DNA from 4 places in the Paenarthrobacter sp. YJN-D genome. Region 3 is predicted to be linked to each of the others. Evidence: riboswitches for the same ligand, from Rfam matches in the RefSeq annotation. Region 3 holds a riboswitch; each other region holds the start of a gene.
What was found. A riboswitch is a leader RNA that binds a small molecule or an ion and turns the genes downstream of it on or off. The one in region 3 is predicted to bind thiamine pyrophosphate.
Positions count from the first base shown of each region.

Region 1: it holds a riboswitch for thiamine pyrophosphate, as region 3 does, so the genes downstream of both, thiC (phosphomethylpyrimidine synthase ThiC) here and thiO (glycine oxidase ThiO) in region 3, are expected to answer to the same signal.
Region 2: it holds a riboswitch for thiamine pyrophosphate, as region 3 does, so the genes downstream of both, thiD (bifunctional hydroxymethylpyrimidine kinase/phosphomethylpyrimidine kinase) here and thiO (glycine oxidase ThiO) in region 3, are expected to answer to the same signal.
Region 4: it holds a riboswitch for thiamine pyrophosphate, as region 3 does, so the genes downstream of both, HMI60_RS17725 (ECF transporter S component) here and thiO (glycine oxidase ThiO) in region 3, are expected to answer to the same signal.

Region 1 is NZ_CP053549.1:994,144-998,717, forward strand. It holds gene HMI60_RS04680 (hypothetical protein) at 1-418, opposite strand, end outside; gene HMI60_RS04685 (VOC family protein) at 542-1,414, opposite strand; gene HMI60_RS04690 (amidohydrolase family protein) at 1,507-2,589, opposite strand; TPP riboswitch at 2,674-2,781, shown strand; gene thiC (phosphomethylpyrimidine synthase ThiC) at 2,777-4,574, shown strand, end outside.
Region 2 is NZ_CP053549.1:909,788-914,361, forward strand. It holds gene rpmA (50S ribosomal protein L27) at 1-77, opposite strand, end outside; gene rplU (50S ribosomal protein L21) at 140-448, opposite strand; gene thiD (bifunctional hydroxymethylpyrimidine kinase/phosphomethylpyrimidine kinase) at 819-2,354, opposite strand; TPP riboswitch at 2,345-2,443, opposite strand; gene HMI60_RS04260 (Rne/Rng family ribonuclease) at 2,530-4,574, opposite strand, start outside.
Region 3 is NZ_CP053549.1:2,892,075-2,896,648, reverse strand. It holds gene HMI60_RS13385 (alpha/beta fold hydrolase) at 1-207, shown strand, start outside; gene HMI60_RS13380 (CGNR zinc finger domain-containing protein) at 204-731, shown strand; gene thiE (thiamine phosphate synthase) at 849-1,535, opposite strand; TPP riboswitch at 1,563-1,682, shown strand; gene thiO (glycine oxidase ThiO) at 1,675-2,910, shown strand; gene thiS (sulfur carrier protein ThiS) at 2,907-3,143, shown strand; gene HMI60_RS13360 (thiazole synthase) at 3,147-3,944, shown strand; gene HMI60_RS13355 (4a-hydroxytetrahydrobiopterin dehydratase) at 3,991-4,335, shown strand; gene HMI60_RS13350 (membrane protein) at 4,385-4,574, opposite strand, start outside.
Region 4 is NZ_CP053549.1:3,821,934-3,826,507, reverse strand. It holds gene HMI60_RS17745 (monovalent cation/H+ antiporter complex subunit F) at 1-132, shown strand, start outside; gene mnhG (monovalent cation/H(+) antiporter subunit G) at 122-511, shown strand; gene HMI60_RS17735 (DUF4235 domain-containing protein) at 592-852, opposite strand; gene HMI60_RS17730 (NUDIX domain-containing protein) at 879-1,556, opposite strand; TPP riboswitch at 1,857-1,993, shown strand; gene HMI60_RS17725 (ECF transporter S component) at 2,070-2,690, shown strand; gene HMI60_RS17720 (ABC transporter ATP-binding protein) at 2,690-4,261, shown strand; gene HMI60_RS17715 (energy-coupling factor transporter transmembrane protein EcfT) at 4,258-4,574, shown strand, end outside.

The sequences.
Region 1 (4,574 bases), 1.9 Mb from region 3:
GCCCGGCGCGCTCCGTTTTTTCCGCGTCCGTGGCCAGAGCGGCAAGTTGCTGAACGTACTGCCGGGACTGGGCGGCGTCGAACGGCATGTCTTCTTGTTCCGCCCAGGCGGAAGCAACGTCATCCAGGACATTGGCTTCACCTTCGCTCTCATACGTGAGCAACTCGGCCAAGGCCCTCACCATCGCTTCGGGAACGCCAAGCAGCGCGTCACTGGTGACGTCCACCAGCGCGAGTTCGTAGTCAGCGCCTGCGGCATGGACGGCCTGGCCGGCGAGGTCGCCCAGTTGTTCCACCTCGAAGTCCGTTATGCCGTTGATGCGGACTGCAGGGCCTGCGGCATCGGCACCTTTACCCAGGGCTGCCGCCCGCTTGAGTGCTTCATCGTGGGTGGCTACAAAAATTTCGGCAAAGCCCATGGAAAGTACTCTCAATCCTTCGTGCTGACGGGACGTCCGGCGCAGGCCCCCCAGGGTCCCGAACCGTCACTGCCCAGCCTAGTGCAGCATGGGGCACCGACGGGCACTCCGGCGGGATGCTGCCTAGCGAACAGCCACCCGCAGCTTGTTCCGCCACGGATCTTCGAACTGCAGTTCAGCGCCGGTGTGATGGTTCTGCACCCCGGCAACGCGCAAACGGTCCGCCAAGGCCCCGACATCCTCGCTGGATGGAACCTCGATCAACACTTCCCCCAGCCCAAGAGTGTCCTTGCGGGGGCCGGCACCCCGGCTGTTCCAGACATTCATGGCCATGTGATGGTGATAGCCGCCGGCGGATACGAACAGTGCTTGGCCGTGCCAGCCCGCGGTCCGCTCGAAGCCCAGGGTCCCGACGTAGAAGTCCTGGGCGGTGGCGACGTCACCTACCTGAAGGTGGACGTGCCCGACACCGGCCGCTGCCTGATGCTGGCCAGTGACGGCTTCTTCGCTCAGGTGCTGCTGAAGGAAACGTTGCGGCGGGAGGGCCACGTTGTCCATGACGACGTTCTTGCCGTCCCACTGCCAGGTTTCACGGGGCTTGTCGTAGTAAAGCTCGATGCCGTTGCCTTCCGGGTCGGTGAAGTAGAACGCTTCGCTGACCAGGTGGTCTGCGCTGCCCACGAACGCCCGGGGTTCGTATCCGGCAGCGGTGGCGATGGTGGCCGCCAGTGAGGGCTGATCCTGGAACAGTATGGCGGTGTGGAACAACCCGGCTTCCCCCCGCCCCGGAATCTGGAGCCCCGCAGCCGGCGCCAAGTGAACCACGGGCTTGCCTGCCCGGCCCAGGTAGAGGCCGCCGTCCTGTTCGGCCACGACCACAAGGCCCAAAGCACGCTGGTAGTAGTCACTCATGACTTTCATGTCGCCGACCTTGAGCATGACAGTGCCCATGGCGAGGTCGGCAGGAAGAAGGTCCCGTGCGGATGATGTGGACATGTGAAGCTCCCGGTGTTGAAGTGTCCGCCTTTCGGCAGGTTCTACTTCTCTAAATTACTTGAAGCTTCAATTTATTCCCAACCATTTGACGCTCATCCCATGAGTTCACCGCGAAGGACCACGTGCTTGAGCCCGGATACCGTCCGTAGGTCGTGCCGGGGATCGTCATGGCAGAGAACGACGTCGGCACTGGCGCCTTCGCTGATGGCGTCGGCTCCCAGCCACTTCCGGGCGCCCCACGCAGCGGCATCCAGGACCGCGGCGGGCGGCAGGCCGGCATCGTGCAGTTCATGCATTTCGTCCGCGATGCGGCCGTGCTTGATCACGCTGCCCGCATCCGTTCCCGCGTAGATCGCCACCCCGGCCTCGAAAGCCTCAAGGACCCGCTCACGCCGGCGCTCCCACAACCGCGTCATGTGGTCCGCGTACCCGGGGAACTTTGGCGCCGCCTGGGCGGCGATCTCCGGAAAGGTCGCAATGTTCACCAACGTGGGAACGATCGGCACTGACTGCTCCACCAGCCGTGGGATGTGCCGGGTCAGAAGGCCAGTGGCATGTTCGATGCAGTCGATGTTGGCATCCAGCATGTCGTCGATTGTGTCCTCCGCAAAGCAGTGCGCCGTGACCCTGGCACCTTCCTCGTGGGCGGCAGCTACGGCGTCCTTGACCAGCTTTGCCGGAAAAGAGGGCGCCAGGTCGCCAATGCCCCGGTCGATCCAGTCGCCTACGAGCTTCACCCAACCGTCGCCGTCGCGGGCCTCCTTACGGACGGTCTCCACCAGCTGTTCCGGTTCAATCTCATGGCCCAATCCGCGCAGGTACCGACGGCTTCGGGCGATGTGGCGGCCGGACCTGATAAGGCGGGGCAAGTCCGTCCGCTGCTGCACCCAACGTGTGTCGCTGGGAGATCCGCAGTCGCGGATCAGCAGGGTTCCCGAAGCGAGGTCGGCCTGGGCATGCGCGAGGGTGGTGGCGTCGTCCACGGCCCCACCGGCGCCCAAGCCGATATGGCAGTGGGCATCCACGAAACCCGGCAGGACCCAACCGTCCAGTACCTTGTCTGGAGGGGACGACGGCTTTTCAAACGTCAGCGCTCCCCCAACAGACCACATTCCTTGGCGCACGTCATCTGCTGCCACGAGCACGGGTCCGCTGAATTCAATGATGTTGGCCATGGCAAAAGCCTAATCCGCTGGGGGGCGGCAGGCTTCGGCGGACTGATGTGACTGGGCGCCCCCTGCCAGCTGTGGTAGCTTCGTCTACGACCACACGGGTGCCCTTGCAGGGGCTGAGATCGGGCTGAGGCAGCCTGCGACCGTTGAACCTGTCCGGGTAATGCCGGCGAAGGAAGTGAGTAATCCTTTGAGCACCACCAAAACACAGCACAGCCCTGCCCAAAGCGAGTCCAGCCCTGCCCAAAACGAGCCTGTTACGCAGTCCCTGAGGTCCCATTCGCTGGCATGGCTTGAAGACCATGACGCCGGAATCCGCGTCCCCGTGACGGAAATCGCGCTGGAGCCCTCCCCCAATGGCCAAGCCAACGCACCACTGCAGGTGTACCGGACGGCAGGCCCGGGCAGCGATCCCGTCGTGGGCTTGGAACCGTTCCGGGCCGCATGGATCGAGTCCCGCGGCGACACTGAGGCCTATTCCGGCCGCGAACGGAACCTGCTCGACGACGGCAAGTCGGCTGTTCGCCGCGGGGCCGCCTCAGCCGAGTGGAAGGGCGCGCAACCGGTGCCTCGCCGCGCCGTCGAGGGTAAGACCGTCACCCAGATGCACTACGCACGGCAAGGCCTGGTGACGCCTGAGATGCGCTTCGTGGCGCTGCGCGAGAATTGCGATGTCGAACTGGTCCGCAGCGAAGTCGCCGCCGGCCGCGCGATCATTCCCAACAACATCAACCACCCCGAATCCGAGCCCATGATTATCGGCAAGGCCTTCCTGGTGAAGATCAACGCCAACATCGGCAATTCGGCCGTCACCAGTTCAATTGCCGAAGAAGTGGACAAGCTTCAGTGGGCTACGCAGTGGGGCGCGGACACCGTCATGGACTTGTCAACCGGCGACGACATCCACACCACCCGCGAGTGGCTGATCCGCAACTCCCCTGTTCCGATCGGCACCGTTCCCATCTACCAGGCGCTGGAAAAGGTCAATGGAGAAGCCAACAAGCTCACGTGGGAAATCTTCCGTGACACAGTGATCGAACAGTGCGAGCAAGGCGTGGACTACATGACGATCCATGCCGGTGTACTGCTCAGGTACGTACCGCTGACCGCCAACCGCGTGACAGGCATAGTCTCCCGTGGCGGGTCCATCATGGCGGGGTGGTGCCTGGCCCACCACCAGGAGAACTTCCTGTACACGCACTTCGACGAGTTGTGCGAAATTTTTGCCAAGTACGACGTCGCGTTTTCCCTCGGCGACGGCCTGCGTCCCGGCGCTACCGCTGACGCCAACGACGCCGCACAATTCGCGGAACTGGACACCCTGGCCGAACTCACACAGCGCGCCTGGGAATTCGACGTGCAGGTGATGGTGGAAGGTCCCGGGCATATCCCGTTCCACCTGGTCCGCGAAAATGTGGAACGGCAGCAGGAACTCTGCAAAGGGGCACCGTTCTACACCCTGGGTCCGCTGGTCACCGACGTCGCCCCCGGCTACGACCACATCACCTCAGCCATCGGTGCCACGGAGATCGCCCGCTACGGTACGGCCATGCTCTGCTACGTCACGCCCAAGGAACACTTGGGCCTACCCAACAAAGACGATGTCAAAACAGGGGTGATCACGTATAAGATCGCGGCGCACGCGGCGGACCTTGCCAAGGGGCACCCCGGCGCACACGAGCGCGACGACGCACTTTCCAAGGCGCGCTTCGAGTTCCGGTGGAGGGACCAGTTTGCCCTGTCCCTCGATCCTGTGACGGCCGAGTCGTTCCACGATGAAACGCTGCCGGCCGAACCCGCCAAAACGGCGCACTTCTGCTCAATGTGCGGGCCCAAGTTCTGTTCGATGCGCATCAGCCAGGACATCCGCGACGAATACGGTTCAGCAGAATCCCAAGCGGCGATCGCAGGAATGTACAGCGGGATGCGGGAAAAAAGTGCGGAGTTCCTCGCCTCCGGTGGAAAGGTCTACCTGCCGGAGCTCCAGG
Region 2 (4,574 bases), 2.0 Mb from region 3:
AAGCGCTTGACGCCCAGGTACTGTGCGTTGGAGTCACGACCGTTGCGAGTGGAACTCGCGCCTTTTTTGTGTGCCATGTGAAATGCCTGCCTCTAAATTTCTGGGGAAACTGAAAAACCTGAACAGCGGGTAACGAAAGTTACGCGATGCTGGTGATCTTGATCTTGGTCAGTTCCTGACGGTGACCCTGACGCTTCCGGTAGCCGGTCTTGTTCTTGAACTTCTGGATGACGATCTTCGGACCACGGAGGTCTTCGAGGATCTCAGCCGTAACCTTGACGTTGGCCAGTTCCGCTGCTGCGGAGGTGACCTTGTCGCCGTCAACCAGGAGCAAGGCGGGCAGCTCAAGCGTGCTACCGGCTCCACCGGGGACGCGGTTAAGCGTTACGTAGTCTCCAACGGAAACTTTTTCTTGGCGGCCGCCTGCGCGGACAATCGCGTACACCACTTGGGTACTCACTTCTCTCGACGTTTATAACTAAATTTGCGTGCGGAACCTGTCACCGGAATCAGGCTTGGTTCGCGCTGTGCCTCAACGCCGTGGACTTCTGTTCGAAGTCCGCGAGTCATCCCATGAACAATTCCAAGGGGCATAACCCAAGTGTTGGCGTAAGCACCGAAGATCAAGATTACGCTAGTTTGACCCTCAGCTGCAAATGAGGCCGGGACCGGAGGCTGCCCCGTGACTTGCATCACGAGGTGTAACGGACTCTCCCGGCACCGTGCCCATACAGCCTACAGGGTTTGGCGGCGATTAACGTGATCACGCCCGCGACGCGCGGGACAAGCCATGCTTTTCATCCCGGTTCAGTCCCGATTCAACAGGCCGGGCCACCCTGGGCGTAGAGCCGCGGAGCATCAAAGAACGCCGTCTCGTAGCGGCAGGACTGCCTGAAAGCCTCAAGCATCTCCGCACGTTCACGCCCGGAAGCGGCAACGGCCGCCGCGTCTGTGAAGTTGATCGCCATCCTTGTGGCGGAGGCAAAGTCCTCGTCGGCGTACGTCCGCAGCCAGTCCGCATAGGGATGCCCGCCGGAGGCCCCGGCATCGACGAACGCGGCGTGGAGCTTTTGACCCACTTCCGCATACAACCAGTAGCAGGGCAGGATCGCCGCGAGGACCACCGCATAGCTGCCGGATGCCGACGTTGCCAGCAGATGGTCCACATAGGCTTTGGTGACCGGTCCGGTGACGCCCGAAGCCTCACGGGAGCTCAACCAGTTCCTGTGCAGTTCCGATTCAACTTCCAGGCACTGCCGTGAGCTCTTGACCCAGAACAGCTGTTCTTCCTCGGTGGGCGCCAACGCACCTGCACGGGCAAGGACCCTGGAATAGCCATTGAGATAGATGGCGTCCTGCGCAAGGTAGTAGCTGAACGCCGGCTCCGGCAAATGCCCCGACTGCAGTTCCTGGATGAAGTTGAGGCCGTGGATTTTTTCAAGCTCCGGGATGGCTTCCTTCCACAAAGTGGCAGCAAATCCGCCAGGCTGGAGGACGCGCTGGTGGTGGAAGTGGTCCACAGGCCCGTTGCCCCGGCCCACTTCCAGCTCCCCTGCGCTCCTCAGGGCCTGGAGCAGCCACGGTTTCGCTTCGCGCAGTGAGGCCTCCCAGTCGCCCGTGCGCGCCTGGACGGTAGCCAAGGCGGACGACAACGAGCATCCAGTGCCATGGCTGTTCCGGGTCGCAATCCTTGGACCTGCCACTTCGATGACGTCCTGCCGCAACAGCCCGCTGGTGTTGATCAAGGCATCGGGGCATTCCGAGCCGGCCAGATGACCGCCCTTGACCAAGACCGTGTTTCCGCACTCAGCTGCCAGTCGCTTGCCCTGCTCCAATGCCGATGCCCAATCAGCAGCCTCGGTTTCCCCCAGCAAAATGGCAAGCTCGGGCAGGTTCGGCGTGATCAGGTCCGCCAATGGAAGCAGGGAACGAAGGGCCTCCCCTGCGGATTCGGTCAGCAGGCGGTCACCGCTGGTGGCCACCATCACGGGATCAAGAACCACGACGGCGGGGCGCACCGATTCGAGCCAACTGCGCACCTCGTCAATAACAGCCGCGTCGCCGAGCATCCCGATCTTCACCGCGTCGATGACGATATCGGTACTGACGGCGTCCAGTTGCTGGCGCAGGAACTCCACGGGTGGTACGTGCACACCGCTGACACCCAGGGTGTTCTGGGCCGTCAAAGCCGTAATGGCAGCCATGCCATATCCACCGTGGGCGGCGATGCTCTTCAAATCAGCCTGGATTCCGGCTCCTCCGGACGGGTCTGAGCCCGCGATGCTCAGTACCCGGGGGGTTCGTCTGCGGTCCTCCGCCAGCGGATAAACAGCAGAAGATGACAATGCGGCCATGAGGACATCCCTTCGCCGGTGCTAACCGGACAGGTTCAACGGGTTTGGATCTCAGCCTGGCCCATCGCCTGGCACCCCGTGTCAGTCCCCCAGCCTAGCGCACCGGCAGACAGCAAAAGGCCCCGCAGTTGCCGCTGGTAGCGGAACTGCGGGGCCTTGGTGCGGTCACAAACGGTTAGAGTTCGGAGGCCGGTACGCCGACGCCCAGGATGATGGGTTCGTCCGGGGCCGCTCTCCTGACCGGCTCCGCAGGCGCCTTGGACTCGTGCGCCGATCCCTTCGCGGCCGTAGCGGTCACGTCGTGGTGCTCAACAGTGGTCTCGTTGGCCGCGCCTTGGGCCCTGCTTGCACTGCGGTTCCGGCGGCTACGACGACCCCGCGATGCTGAGGGGGCTTCGTCTCCGGCCGGAGCCGGAGCTTCAGTCGTCGGGGTGTCCGCAGCCTTCGGGGCTTCGACAGCTTCCTTGGCTTTCTGATCCTCAGGCGACGGTGCCGCGCCAAGGTGGGAGAAAGCTTCGGCCAGACGATCCAGGCTCATGGCCGGCTGGGCTGCCTGCGGCTCATCGTGGTGTTCAACGAAAGGCAAGGCAACCTCTTCGCCGCCAAAACGCAGCACTGGAGTAGCCCGGCCTTCGCGGACAGCGGCGTCGTGCGCCGCGGCTTCCCGGGCCGTCGGGGCAGCGGAGACCGAACCGGCGTCGGGACCATGCTCCCCGGCCGCCCGGGTTTGCTCCTCTGCCTTGTGGAGCTCGTCATCGTGAAGGTGGGCGGCATGCGCGGCCGCTGCAATCGTCGCCAGTGCAGCCCGGGTTGCTTCGGCTTTTGCCTGACGGGCAGGGTCCTGGGCTTCCGGGTGTGCTGCCGGTGCCGCAACAGGGGCGGACGGCGTCGAATGGACCTGGGCCGGCGCTTCGACCGTTCCCTGGGCGCCGCCCTTGCCGCGGCGACGCTTGCGCTCGGTGCGGGCCGTGGACTGCTGTGCCTCGGTGTGCGGACGGTGCTGCTCGGCTGCCACGGTGTTGGCGCGGCGGTGCTCCACGGGCTCGTCATGCGTCACGACACCGCGGCCTGCGCAGTGCTCGCACTGCTCACCGAAGACTTCAAGGAGACCGGTGCCCATGCGCTTGCGGGTCATCTGGACAAGGCCCAGTGACGTTACTTCAGCAACCTGGTGCTTGGTACGGTCACGGCCCAGGCACTCCACCATGCGGCGGAGAACGAGGTCGCGGTTGGATTCCAGGACCATGTCGATGAAGTCGATGACGATGATGCCGCCGATGTCACGCAGGCGAAGCTGGCGAACGACTTCCTCGGCAGCTTCAAGGTTGTTCTTGGTAACTGTCTCTTCCAGGTTTCCACCACTGCCGGTGAACTTACCTGTGTTGACGTCCACCACCGTCATGGCTTCGGTGCGGTCAATGACCAGCGAGCCACCGGATGGCAGGAAGACCTTGCGTTCCAGGGCCTTGTGGATCTGCTCATCGATGCGCCAGGCAGCGAAGATGTCTTGATCCTTGGTCCATTTTTCAAGGCGGCCCACGAGGTCGGGGGCAACATAGGTTACATAGGCCTCGATGGTGTCCCAGGCGTCGTCACCGGAGACGATCAGCTTGGAGAAGTCCTCGTTGAAGACGTCACGGACAACCTTGATGGTGAGGTCCGGTTCGCCGTAAAGCAGTTCCGGTGCCAGCACCTTCGTGGAGGAAGCTTGCCCTTCGATACCTTCCCACTGCGCGCGCAGACGGTTGATGTCGTGGGTCAGTTCTTCTTCCGAGGCACCTTCAGCGGCCGTACGGACGATGACTCCGGCGTTTTCCGGCAGGCGGTCCTTCAGGATCCGCTTGAGGCGGTTGCGTTCGACGTCGGGCAGCTTGCGGGAGATGCCGGTCATGGATCCACCCGGCACGTACACAAGGTAGCGGCCCGGAAGTGAGATCTGGCTTGTGAGGCGGGCACCCTTGTGACCCACCGGATCCTTGGTCACCTGGACCAGGACGGAGTCGCCGGACTTCAGCGCATTCTCGATCCGGCGCGGCTGGCCCTCCAGGTTCACTGCATCCCAGTTGACTTCACCGGCGTACAGCACCGCGTTGCGGCCGCGTCCGATATCAACGAATGCAGCTTCCATGGATGGCAGTACGTTCTGGACCTTGCCGAGATAGACGTTGCCGATCAGGGAGTCCTGCTGGGTCTTGGACACGAAGTGCTCGGCCAGGACGC
Region 3 (4,574 bases):
ACCGACGAGCTACAGGATCGACTCCGGCTGTTGGATATCCCGATCCACGTGATCTGGGGCTCGGAAGATGCGTGGCTGGGTGTCGACTACGCCCATCGGCTCGTCACTGCACTTCCGGATCACGCGCGGTTTTCGATCATCGAGGGAGCCGGGCACATGGTGCCGGAGGATCGGCCCGGCGAACTCCTCAGGCTGCTGAGCGCGTGAACGCCGTGCAGTCCGCCGTGCCCGAGGAGCTGCGTGTCGTCGTGGAGTTTTGCAACAGCGCCACACTGCTGCACGGCACCGACGCGCTGGCGACCATCCGTGACGGGCGGGCGTGGCTGGTCCGGTATGGATGGGACGGGGAGCCCACGCTCGAGCATCTCATCTCGTTGCGCGACGCCCGCGAGGTCATGCGCGCGTTCCTGGCCGACCGTACCGACACGGCAGCGCGATCCGCCCTGAACCAGCTCGCTCAGGAGCACTGGGCAGGCCCCCACGTCGACGACGACGGGCGGCTCGCGCTGACCCCGTCGGCCGGCCTGCCGGTCTCGCCGGCGGGAGCAGCGGTCGGGGCGCTCCTGCTCCACGGCTTGACCGGCTCGGGGCAGCGGCTCAGGACCTGCGCGTCGGAAGCGTGCAGGTGGGTGTTCTACGACAGTTCACGGTCCAGGACCCGGACCTGGTGCGACATGAACACGTGCGGGGCGCGGAGCAAGATGCGCCAGTACCGCGATCGGCTCACCTGAATCTGATCCGATCCGGTGGGTGGGCTGCGGCATCTGCAAGCCCCGACTCACCCCTGTCGCCACAACCTGCCGATACCCCGACGGTCTGCGTGCCTGGGACTGTTGTTTGGAGAACCGTTACGCGGCGGCGTCCAGGGCTTCGAGCAGCGACTTGGCTGCCGCCGTCGGATCTTCCGCCTCGGTAATGGCGCGAACGACGACGATACGGCTGGCGCCCGCAGCGAGCACCTGCTCGACGTTGCCGAGATCGATTCCGCCGATCGCAAACCACGGCACCTGCACGGCGCCGCCGGTGGTCTCCTCCGCGCGCCTGATCGCTTCCGCGGCATATGTGACCAGGCCGGTTCCCACCGCTTCGCGGCCGGGTTTGGTGGGGGTCGCCCAGACGGGACCAACGCAGAAATAGTCCAGCCCAGGCTCGCCCGGCGAAGCCGTGATCGCGGCATTTACCTGCTCAGGCGTATGGGTGGAGAGACCAATCGAAGCGGGGCGGGGAAGGAACGTGCGGGCAATCTCCAGCGGGAGGTCCTTCTGGCCCACATGGAACACCGGAGCCCCGGAAACACTGGCAATATCGGCCCGGTCGTTGACCGCCCAGAGCCGCCCGTGCCGTTCTGCGACGCCACGCAGGATCGCCAGCAATTCCAATTCCTCGGCGGCTTCGATCGTCTTGTCACGGAGTTGGATGATGTCCACCCCGCCCTGGAACGCGGCGTCGGCAAAGTCTTCAAAATCGCCTTGGCGCTTGCGCGCATCAGTGCACAGGTAGAGGCGGGCGCTGGCGAGGGCAGAGTGCTGGGTCATGGAATCCACAGTAGTTCCTCTAAACTGGGCACGTACTGCGGGAGCCGTGACCTACGTCTTTATGACCGTCCGGCTGAGAGGGCTTCAGAGCCGACCGCTTGACCTGATCCGGCTAGTACCGGCGTAGGGAAGGAAACAGATGGCAGAAGCCATTCACGCGGATGTTGCCGTTATCGGCGGAGGCGTCATCGGACTGGGCATCGCCCACCAGGCCCGGAAGCTGGGCCGCTCCGTAGCACTCATCGATCCGGCGCCCGCCACCGGTGCGACATTTGCTGCTGCCGGAATGTTGGCGCCCGTGAGCGAGCTGCACTACCAGGAAGAAGACCTCCTGGAGCTCATGCTCGAGTCATCCCGGTTGTGGCCTTCGTTTGCCGGCGGCCTTCACCGGCCTGTGGAAGATACCGGATACCGCACGACGCCGACCCTCGCCGTGGGTGCCGATGCCGCCGACCGCCGCGCGCTCGCGGACCTTCGCACCGTCCAGCTCGCGGCGGGCCTGGGGGTCGAACCGTTGCCGTTGCGGACCGCCAGGGAACGCGAACCGCTCCTTAGCCCGCAAATTTCCTGTGCCTTTGATATCCCCGCCGATCACCAGGTGGATCCCCGGAAGCTGGCGGAGTGCCTCATGGCAGGGCTGGCCGCGCATTCATCCGGCGATGGCACGTGGGTAGGCGGCGCCAGGGAAGGATTTGCCGTTGCAGAGTCCGCGCACGGCCTGTTGTGGGACGGGGACCAGGTAGCCGGAGTGGAGCTCGAATCCGGCAAATCCGTCATGGCCGGCGAAACCGTGGTGGCCAACGGGCTGGGCGCCCCCGCGCTCGCCGGCCTTCCTGAGGGTCTTGAACTTCCGGTCAGGCCGGTCTACGGGGACATCCTCAGGCTTCGGGTCCCCGCGCACCTCCAACCGCTGCTCACTGCCACTGTTCGTGGCATGGTCCGCGGGGTGCCCGTTTACATCGTTCCCAGGGACGACGGAACCGTAGTCATCGGAGCTACCCAACGGGAGGACGGCTTGTCGGCGGCCTCCAACGCAGTCTCTGCCGGCGGGGTTTACCAGCTCCTTCGGGACGCCCAGGTACTGGTTCCCGCGGTGGCCGAACTTGAACTCCTGGAAGCAACTGCGCGCGCCAGGCCAGGGACTCCGGATAACGCTCCGTTGCTGGGCCGCGTAGCCGGTTCAAGCGGGGACATCGCGGGCCTGATTGTGGCCACCGGGTTCTTCCGGCATGGCGTCCTCCTGACCCCCGTGGCCGCCATGATCGTGGGGGAGCTGCTCAATGGTTCCTCCGAGACCCGATGGTCCCTTTTCCGGCCCGACCGTTTCAGTGCAACCGCGCGTCGCTCTCAACTCCACAGCAAGGAAACAGTATGAACATCAAGCTCAACGGCGCCGTCCGCCAGGTGCCCGCCGACGCCTCCGTCAGCACGCTCGTCACGGCCGTCACCGGCCGCGTACTCGACCACCGTGGACAGGCGGCCGACGGCGGGAAGCTGGGTGTCGCCGTCGCCCGCAATTCCGAGGTGGTGCCGCGCAGCCAGTGGGCGGCTACTCCGCTGGCCGACGGCGATGAACTCGAACTCGTTACCGCAGTACAGGGAGGCTGAATCATGACCACAGCAAGCACCGAAATCCTTACTGACGCCTTGGTGATCGACGGCGTCGAATTCGGGTCCCGCCTGATCATGGGAACGGGAGGTGCGCCGAGCCTTGACGGGCTCGGAGCCGCGCTCCTGGCATCCGGAACCGAGCTCACCACCGTGGCTATGCGACGCTATTCGCCGGCCGAAACCGGTTCGCTGTTCCAGCTGCTGGTGGACAACAACATCCGGGTCCTCCCGAACACTGCAGGGTGTTTCACGGCGAAGGACGCCGTGATGACGGCGGAACTGGCACGCGAGGCGCTGGAGACCGACTGGGTCAAGCTGGAAGTCATCGCGGACGAGCACACGCTGCTCCCTGACGCTGTTGAACTGGTGGACGCCACCGAGCAATTGGTGAACCGCGGCTTCAAAGTGTTCGCCTACACCAACGACGATCCCGTGCTTGCCCTCCGCCTCGAGAACCTCGGCGCCACGGCAGTCATGCCGCTGGGCTCGCCCATCGGGACCGGCCTGGGCATCCTGAACCCGCACAACATAGAACTCATCGTGTCCCGGGCCTCCGTGCCGGTGGTGCTGGACGCCGGGATCGGAACAGCTTCCGACGCGGCACTTGCCATGGAACTGGGCTGTGACGCGGTCCTGCTGGCGACCGCAGTGACCCGCGCGCAGAACCCTGTGCAGATGGGTCAAGCCTTCAAACACGCCGTCATCGCCGGTAGGCTGGCCAAACAGGCAGGCCGGATTCCGCGTCGTGAGCACGCCTTGGCGTCCTCGGCCATGGAAGGCCGGGCGGAGTTCCTCTAAAGCCGGGTTTCTCCCGGGCCGGGTTCCCCGCAACGAAGGAGCAACCATGGTTAACAGGAAAGAACCGGTGCCCCAGGCAGCGGTCGAAGCCGCGCTCAAGGACCTCCCGGGTTGGAAGCTCCAAAACGGCCTCGTAACCGTTTACAAGACGTCGACGGCGGCCGAGGCTTTGGCCCTCATCGCGGCCATTGGACAGATCGCCGAAGAGCAGAACCACCATCCGGATCTTGACTGGCGGTACAACAGGGTCTTCCTGCGTTACGTGTCCCATGACGCCGGCGGACAGGTAACCCAACGCGACCTTGCTGCTGCCGCCTCCGTAAGTGAGGCAGCATCGGCCACGGGTGCCCTCGCTGAGCCGGGTCGCTATCCGGGCGCCGAGGGCCTTTAAACGGCAGTGACCATCACCCGTGGGTGATGGTCACTGCCGGTTTTCGAGCCTAGAGCCGCAAGGCCTTGGTCAGCGCCTCAGTATCATGCTTGGTGCGGGTCCGTCCCAGATAGACCACAATGCCCGCTGCCGCTGCACTTCCGAGCACGATCGGCAGGACCCAGGGGATCCATGTCGCGCCCGGCTGGTAGCCCAGTCCGGCACTGATGAAAGCAATCCAGCTCAGGGTGCCAACAGCG
Region 4 (4,574 bases), 930 kb from region 3:
ATCGACATGGCCGTGAACCAACACCTCAACAACCTGATGCTGCTGGTGGCCCTCGCGGTGATCGGTTTCATCGGCTCAGTGACGGTTGCCCGGTTCGTGGCCGAGCGAAGGGAGCAAAGCAATGAGTCCTGACGCCACCGGAGTGGACTTGGTCATCGACATGGTGACCGCGGTGTTCCTCATAGTGGGTGCCCTGATGTCCTTGGGTGCCGCGATCGGCTTGCTGAGGTTCCCGGACCTCATGAGCCGCATGCACGCAGCCACCAAGCCGCAGGTGTTGGGCTTGTTCCTGATGCTCGCAGCGATCGGCCTGCAGATGCGTACTTGGTGGGTGTGGCCCGTCCTGCTGGTGGCGTGGATTTTCCAGCTTCTCACCGCGCCGGTGTCCGCCCACATGGTGGGGCGCTCCGCGTACCGGACCAAACACGGGCACCGTGAGAAGCTCACCAAGGACGAACTCGAAGCCGTGGTCCAAAGGGCCGCCGCCGGCCAGGAGCCCTCCGAACCTTAAAGCAACGCGGGGTCACTTATGGCCCATTACCCCCATGGGGATGGGCCATAAGTGACCCCGCGTTGCTTGTTGGGTGATGCTTAGACGATGTCCTGGGACTTCGCGAAGCGGGCAATCGCCCGCTGGGTGCCGCGGCTGGCAAGGACCTGGATCAGCGTGCTCACGAAAGCGGAAATCAGCGCGAAGGTCAGAGCCGAGCGGAGGCTCGTCTCCATGTCATCGTTGCCTGTGGGCGGCTTGTTGCCCGTGGCCTTTTCCCAGCCTTTGTTGACGAGTTTGGTACCGACAAAGCCTGCACCGAGGCTTACCCCGGCGCCCAGCAGCTTGAAAAAGAGGTTCATGCCACCAGCCTAGCTGCACGGCACGGCTACCCGCGGTTTTCCCGCTCCTTGAGAAACGCTGCCAAGGACCCGACCGGAGCCAGAACCGGGACGACCGGGTGCTCGGCGGACCACACTGCCCCTACGGAATCGAGGACAGCGATTTCCTTCAGCAGATAGTAGGTGGGTGGCATCAGCTTCAACTGCCCTGCGGCTTCCGCTTCCAGGATTCCGGACACCGGCATCCACAGCGACTGCCAAGCCTCCGTGGTTTGATGCCGGGGCTGCGCTTCCGGTGCCGGCTTGGCCACATAGAAGTAGGTGTCGAAGCGCTTGGGCATGTCTATGGGCGTGATCCAGTTGGCCCAGGGGCGCAGGTCTCCGGGCTCGATGCCCAGCCCGGCTTCTTCCTGGACTTCGCGGATTGCTGCCGTGAGCACCATTCCCGCGTTCCTCTCCGCCAACGCTGTGTCCGCGGAAATCGAACTCTGCGCCCAGGACAACGCATGGCTGCGCAGCAGTTCCCCGGGGTAGTCCCAGCCGGACTGATCCACAGCGTCCACCCGGCCGCCCGGAAAGACCACCATTCCTGCCGCGAAGTCCATGGTGCTGACTCTGTGCTGGACAAATGCCTCTAGCCCCGAGGGGGCGTCGCGGAGCAGAATCACGCTGGCAGCGAGGCGTGGCTCGGCCACGGGTGCGTGGGAGCCTGGAAGATCCGTCATCAGGCCATTCTTGCAGGTGCGTTGTGGGGCCTGGTGTGCGTGTTTAGGCGCGGGGATGGGGTGCAGAGTGGGCCTCGCAACGCACCCTCGTTGCGTTGTGGGGCCTGGTGTGCGTGTTTAGGCGCGGGGATGGGGCGCAGAGTGGGCCTCGCAACGCACCCTCGTTGCGTTGTGGGGCCTGCTGTGCGTGCTTAGGTGTGGGGATGGGGTGCAGAGCGGGCCTCGCAACAGGATTGTGACCGCGGCCCAGAGCCGGCCGTACGCGGAGGTGTAAACTGAACCCGCCCATCAGGGCAGATTTGATAACGACAGGGGAGCGCCGCCGTCGGACCTTGCAGCGATGCAGGAGACGCGAGGGCGCTGAGAGTGCGGACAGCCGCAGACCCTCGAACCTGATCCGGTTAGTACCGGCGCAAGGGAGTCGAGCTTCTCAGAGTGTCCGGAGCCGGACGGCGCAAGCCAGGCGGATTCCGGGGAGCACTTTCCCCTCCTGTAACCTCAGGAGGCAGAAAAATGACCACGGTAAACGTGAAGAAGACCAGTTATAGCTGGCGTGTTGTAGACATCGTGGTGGCGGCCCTCATCGCCATCGCCGGCGGCGTGATTTTCTGGGCCTGGTCCCAGGGCGCGGCACTGGTATCCATCCCCATGAATGCGGCGTACCCGCCCCTTACCGGCCTGATCGCCGGTGGCTGGATGATCCCCGCAGTCCTGGGCATGCTCATTATCCGAAAGCCCGGCGCAGCTCTTTTCTGCGAGGCCGTCGCAGCCACGGGTGAGCTCATCATGGGTTCGCAGTACGGCACCACGGTGCTCATCTCCGGCGTCCTGCAGGGCCTTGGCGCCGAGCTGATCTTCGCCGCGTTCCGCTACAAGAAGTTCAACCTGCCCACCGCACTCCTCGCGGGCGCAGGCGCGGGCCTCTTCTGCGGTCTGAACGACTCCTTCCTGCCCTGGGGCTGGAATATCGCCTACGAGGCCATCGACAAACTGACGTACATCACCTTCACCACCATCTCAGGTGCAGTGATCGCCGGCGGCCTGTCCTGGATCGCCACCCGCGGTCTGGCCACGACGGGTGTCCTGAGTTCCTTCGCGTCGCGGAAGGCCGCTTCGGAGCCAGTCTTCAACTGATGTCTGCCACACACAGCGGCACGGTCCGGCCTGCCGCCATCTCCGCCGAGGGGTGGGGATGGCGGCATGCCGGCCGGGCCCAGCCTGCCATCCAGGGCCTTGACCTCCGCATTGAACCGGGGGAACGCGTCCTGTTGCTGGGCCCTTCGGGGGCCGGCAAGTCCACGCTCCTGCACGCCCTCGCCGGGGTGCTGGGTGACGAGGAAGACGACTCTGATGAGACCGGTTCGCTGCTGATCGACGGCGTCACTTCCCGCGAGCAGCGTGGCCGCGCCGGGCTGATGCAGCAGGATCCCGAAACGCAGGTGGTTCTCTCCCGGGTGGGCGACGACGTTGCCTTCGGCGCGGAGAACCTTGCCGTGCCGCGCGAGGAGATCTGGTCCCGGGTGCATGAAGCGCTCGACGACGTCGGCTTGCGTACCGCATCAGGCGGCGGTTTGGCATTGGACCACCCGACGGCGGCACTTTCCGGGGGACAGAAGCAGCGCCTCGCGCTGGCCGGCATTTTGGCGATGCGGCCAGGCTTGATCCTGCTGGACGAACCCACGGCCAACCTCGATCCTGCAGGGGTCCTCGAGGTCCGCGACGCCGTGGCCCGCTGCCTGGACAAGACCGGCGCCACGCTGGTGGTGGTGGAGCACAGGGTGTCCGTGTGGAAGGACCTGGTGGACAGGATAGTGGTCCTGCAGCCCGGTACCGCAGGCCCGCAATCAGGCACCCCGGGAGTCCTCCTGGATGGTCCGCCGGAGCAGGTCCTCACCCAGGCGCGCTCCATGCTGATGGCGGCGGGCGTATGGGTTCCCGGCTACGTTCCCGCCACAAGGGCGCGTGCCCGGACGTCCGGGACAAACGAACTCCTCCTCGCAGCGCAGGACCTGGCCGTGTCCCGGGAAAAGCCCAGGCGGAAGCGCTTCCGAACCATCCCTCCGGTTCCGGTGCAGAGGGACATCACCGCCCAGGTCCGTGCTGGCCAGGCGTTGACCATTACCGGGCCCAATGGTGCCGGGAAGTCCACTTTTGCGCTGACGTTGGCCGGCCTTCTGGCGCCGGTGGACGGCATGGTGAGCGCCGGCGTCGACCTTTCGGAGGGGGCGGGCATCGACCCGTACAAATGGAAGGCCGATCAGCTCATCTCCAGGATCGGCACGGTCTTCCAGGAGCCGGAGCACCAGTTCGTCACGGGCAAGGTCCTGGATGAGCTCATGTTCGGCCCCAGGCACCTGGGCCACGGCGGGGAACGCGTGGACGAATTGGTGGAGCGGCTGAGGCTCTCCCATCTGGTGGACGCCAATCCCTACACACTGTCCGGCGGTGAGAAGCGCAGGCTTTCAGTGGCTACGGTGTTGGCGGCGCACCCGAAGGTACTCGTCCTCGATGAGCCCACCTTCGGACAGGACGCCAACACCTGGGCCGAACTGGCCTCGTTCCTCTCGGAGTTGCTGGACGCCGGTACCGCCGTGGTTTCCGTGACCCACGACCAGGAATTCAGTGCCGTACTGGGCGGGACGGAACTGCGGCTCGGGCCGGTGTCCCAAGGTGAGACGGCCCCCCAGGAAGCGGGTGCGGCATGAGGGACGCACTGAACCTGCGCGGCAACCACGCGCTCTTGACCCGGGCAAACCCGTTGGCGAAGTTCGTGGCCGTCTTCCTTATCTCCCTGGTGCTGGCCCTGTCCATCGACTGGGTTTCCGCGTCCACGGCTCTCCTCGCGGAATTGGCGCTCTTCCCCTTGGCCGGCCTCACCCTCCGCCTTCTCTGGCAGCGCGCCTGGCCGCTGATCATTGCGGCGGCGATCGGTGGCTGGAGTACCGCGATTGTCGCCGCTGACAGCGGCGCAGTACTGCTCGACGTCGGACTCTGGTCCATCAGCGAAGGTTCCCTTGA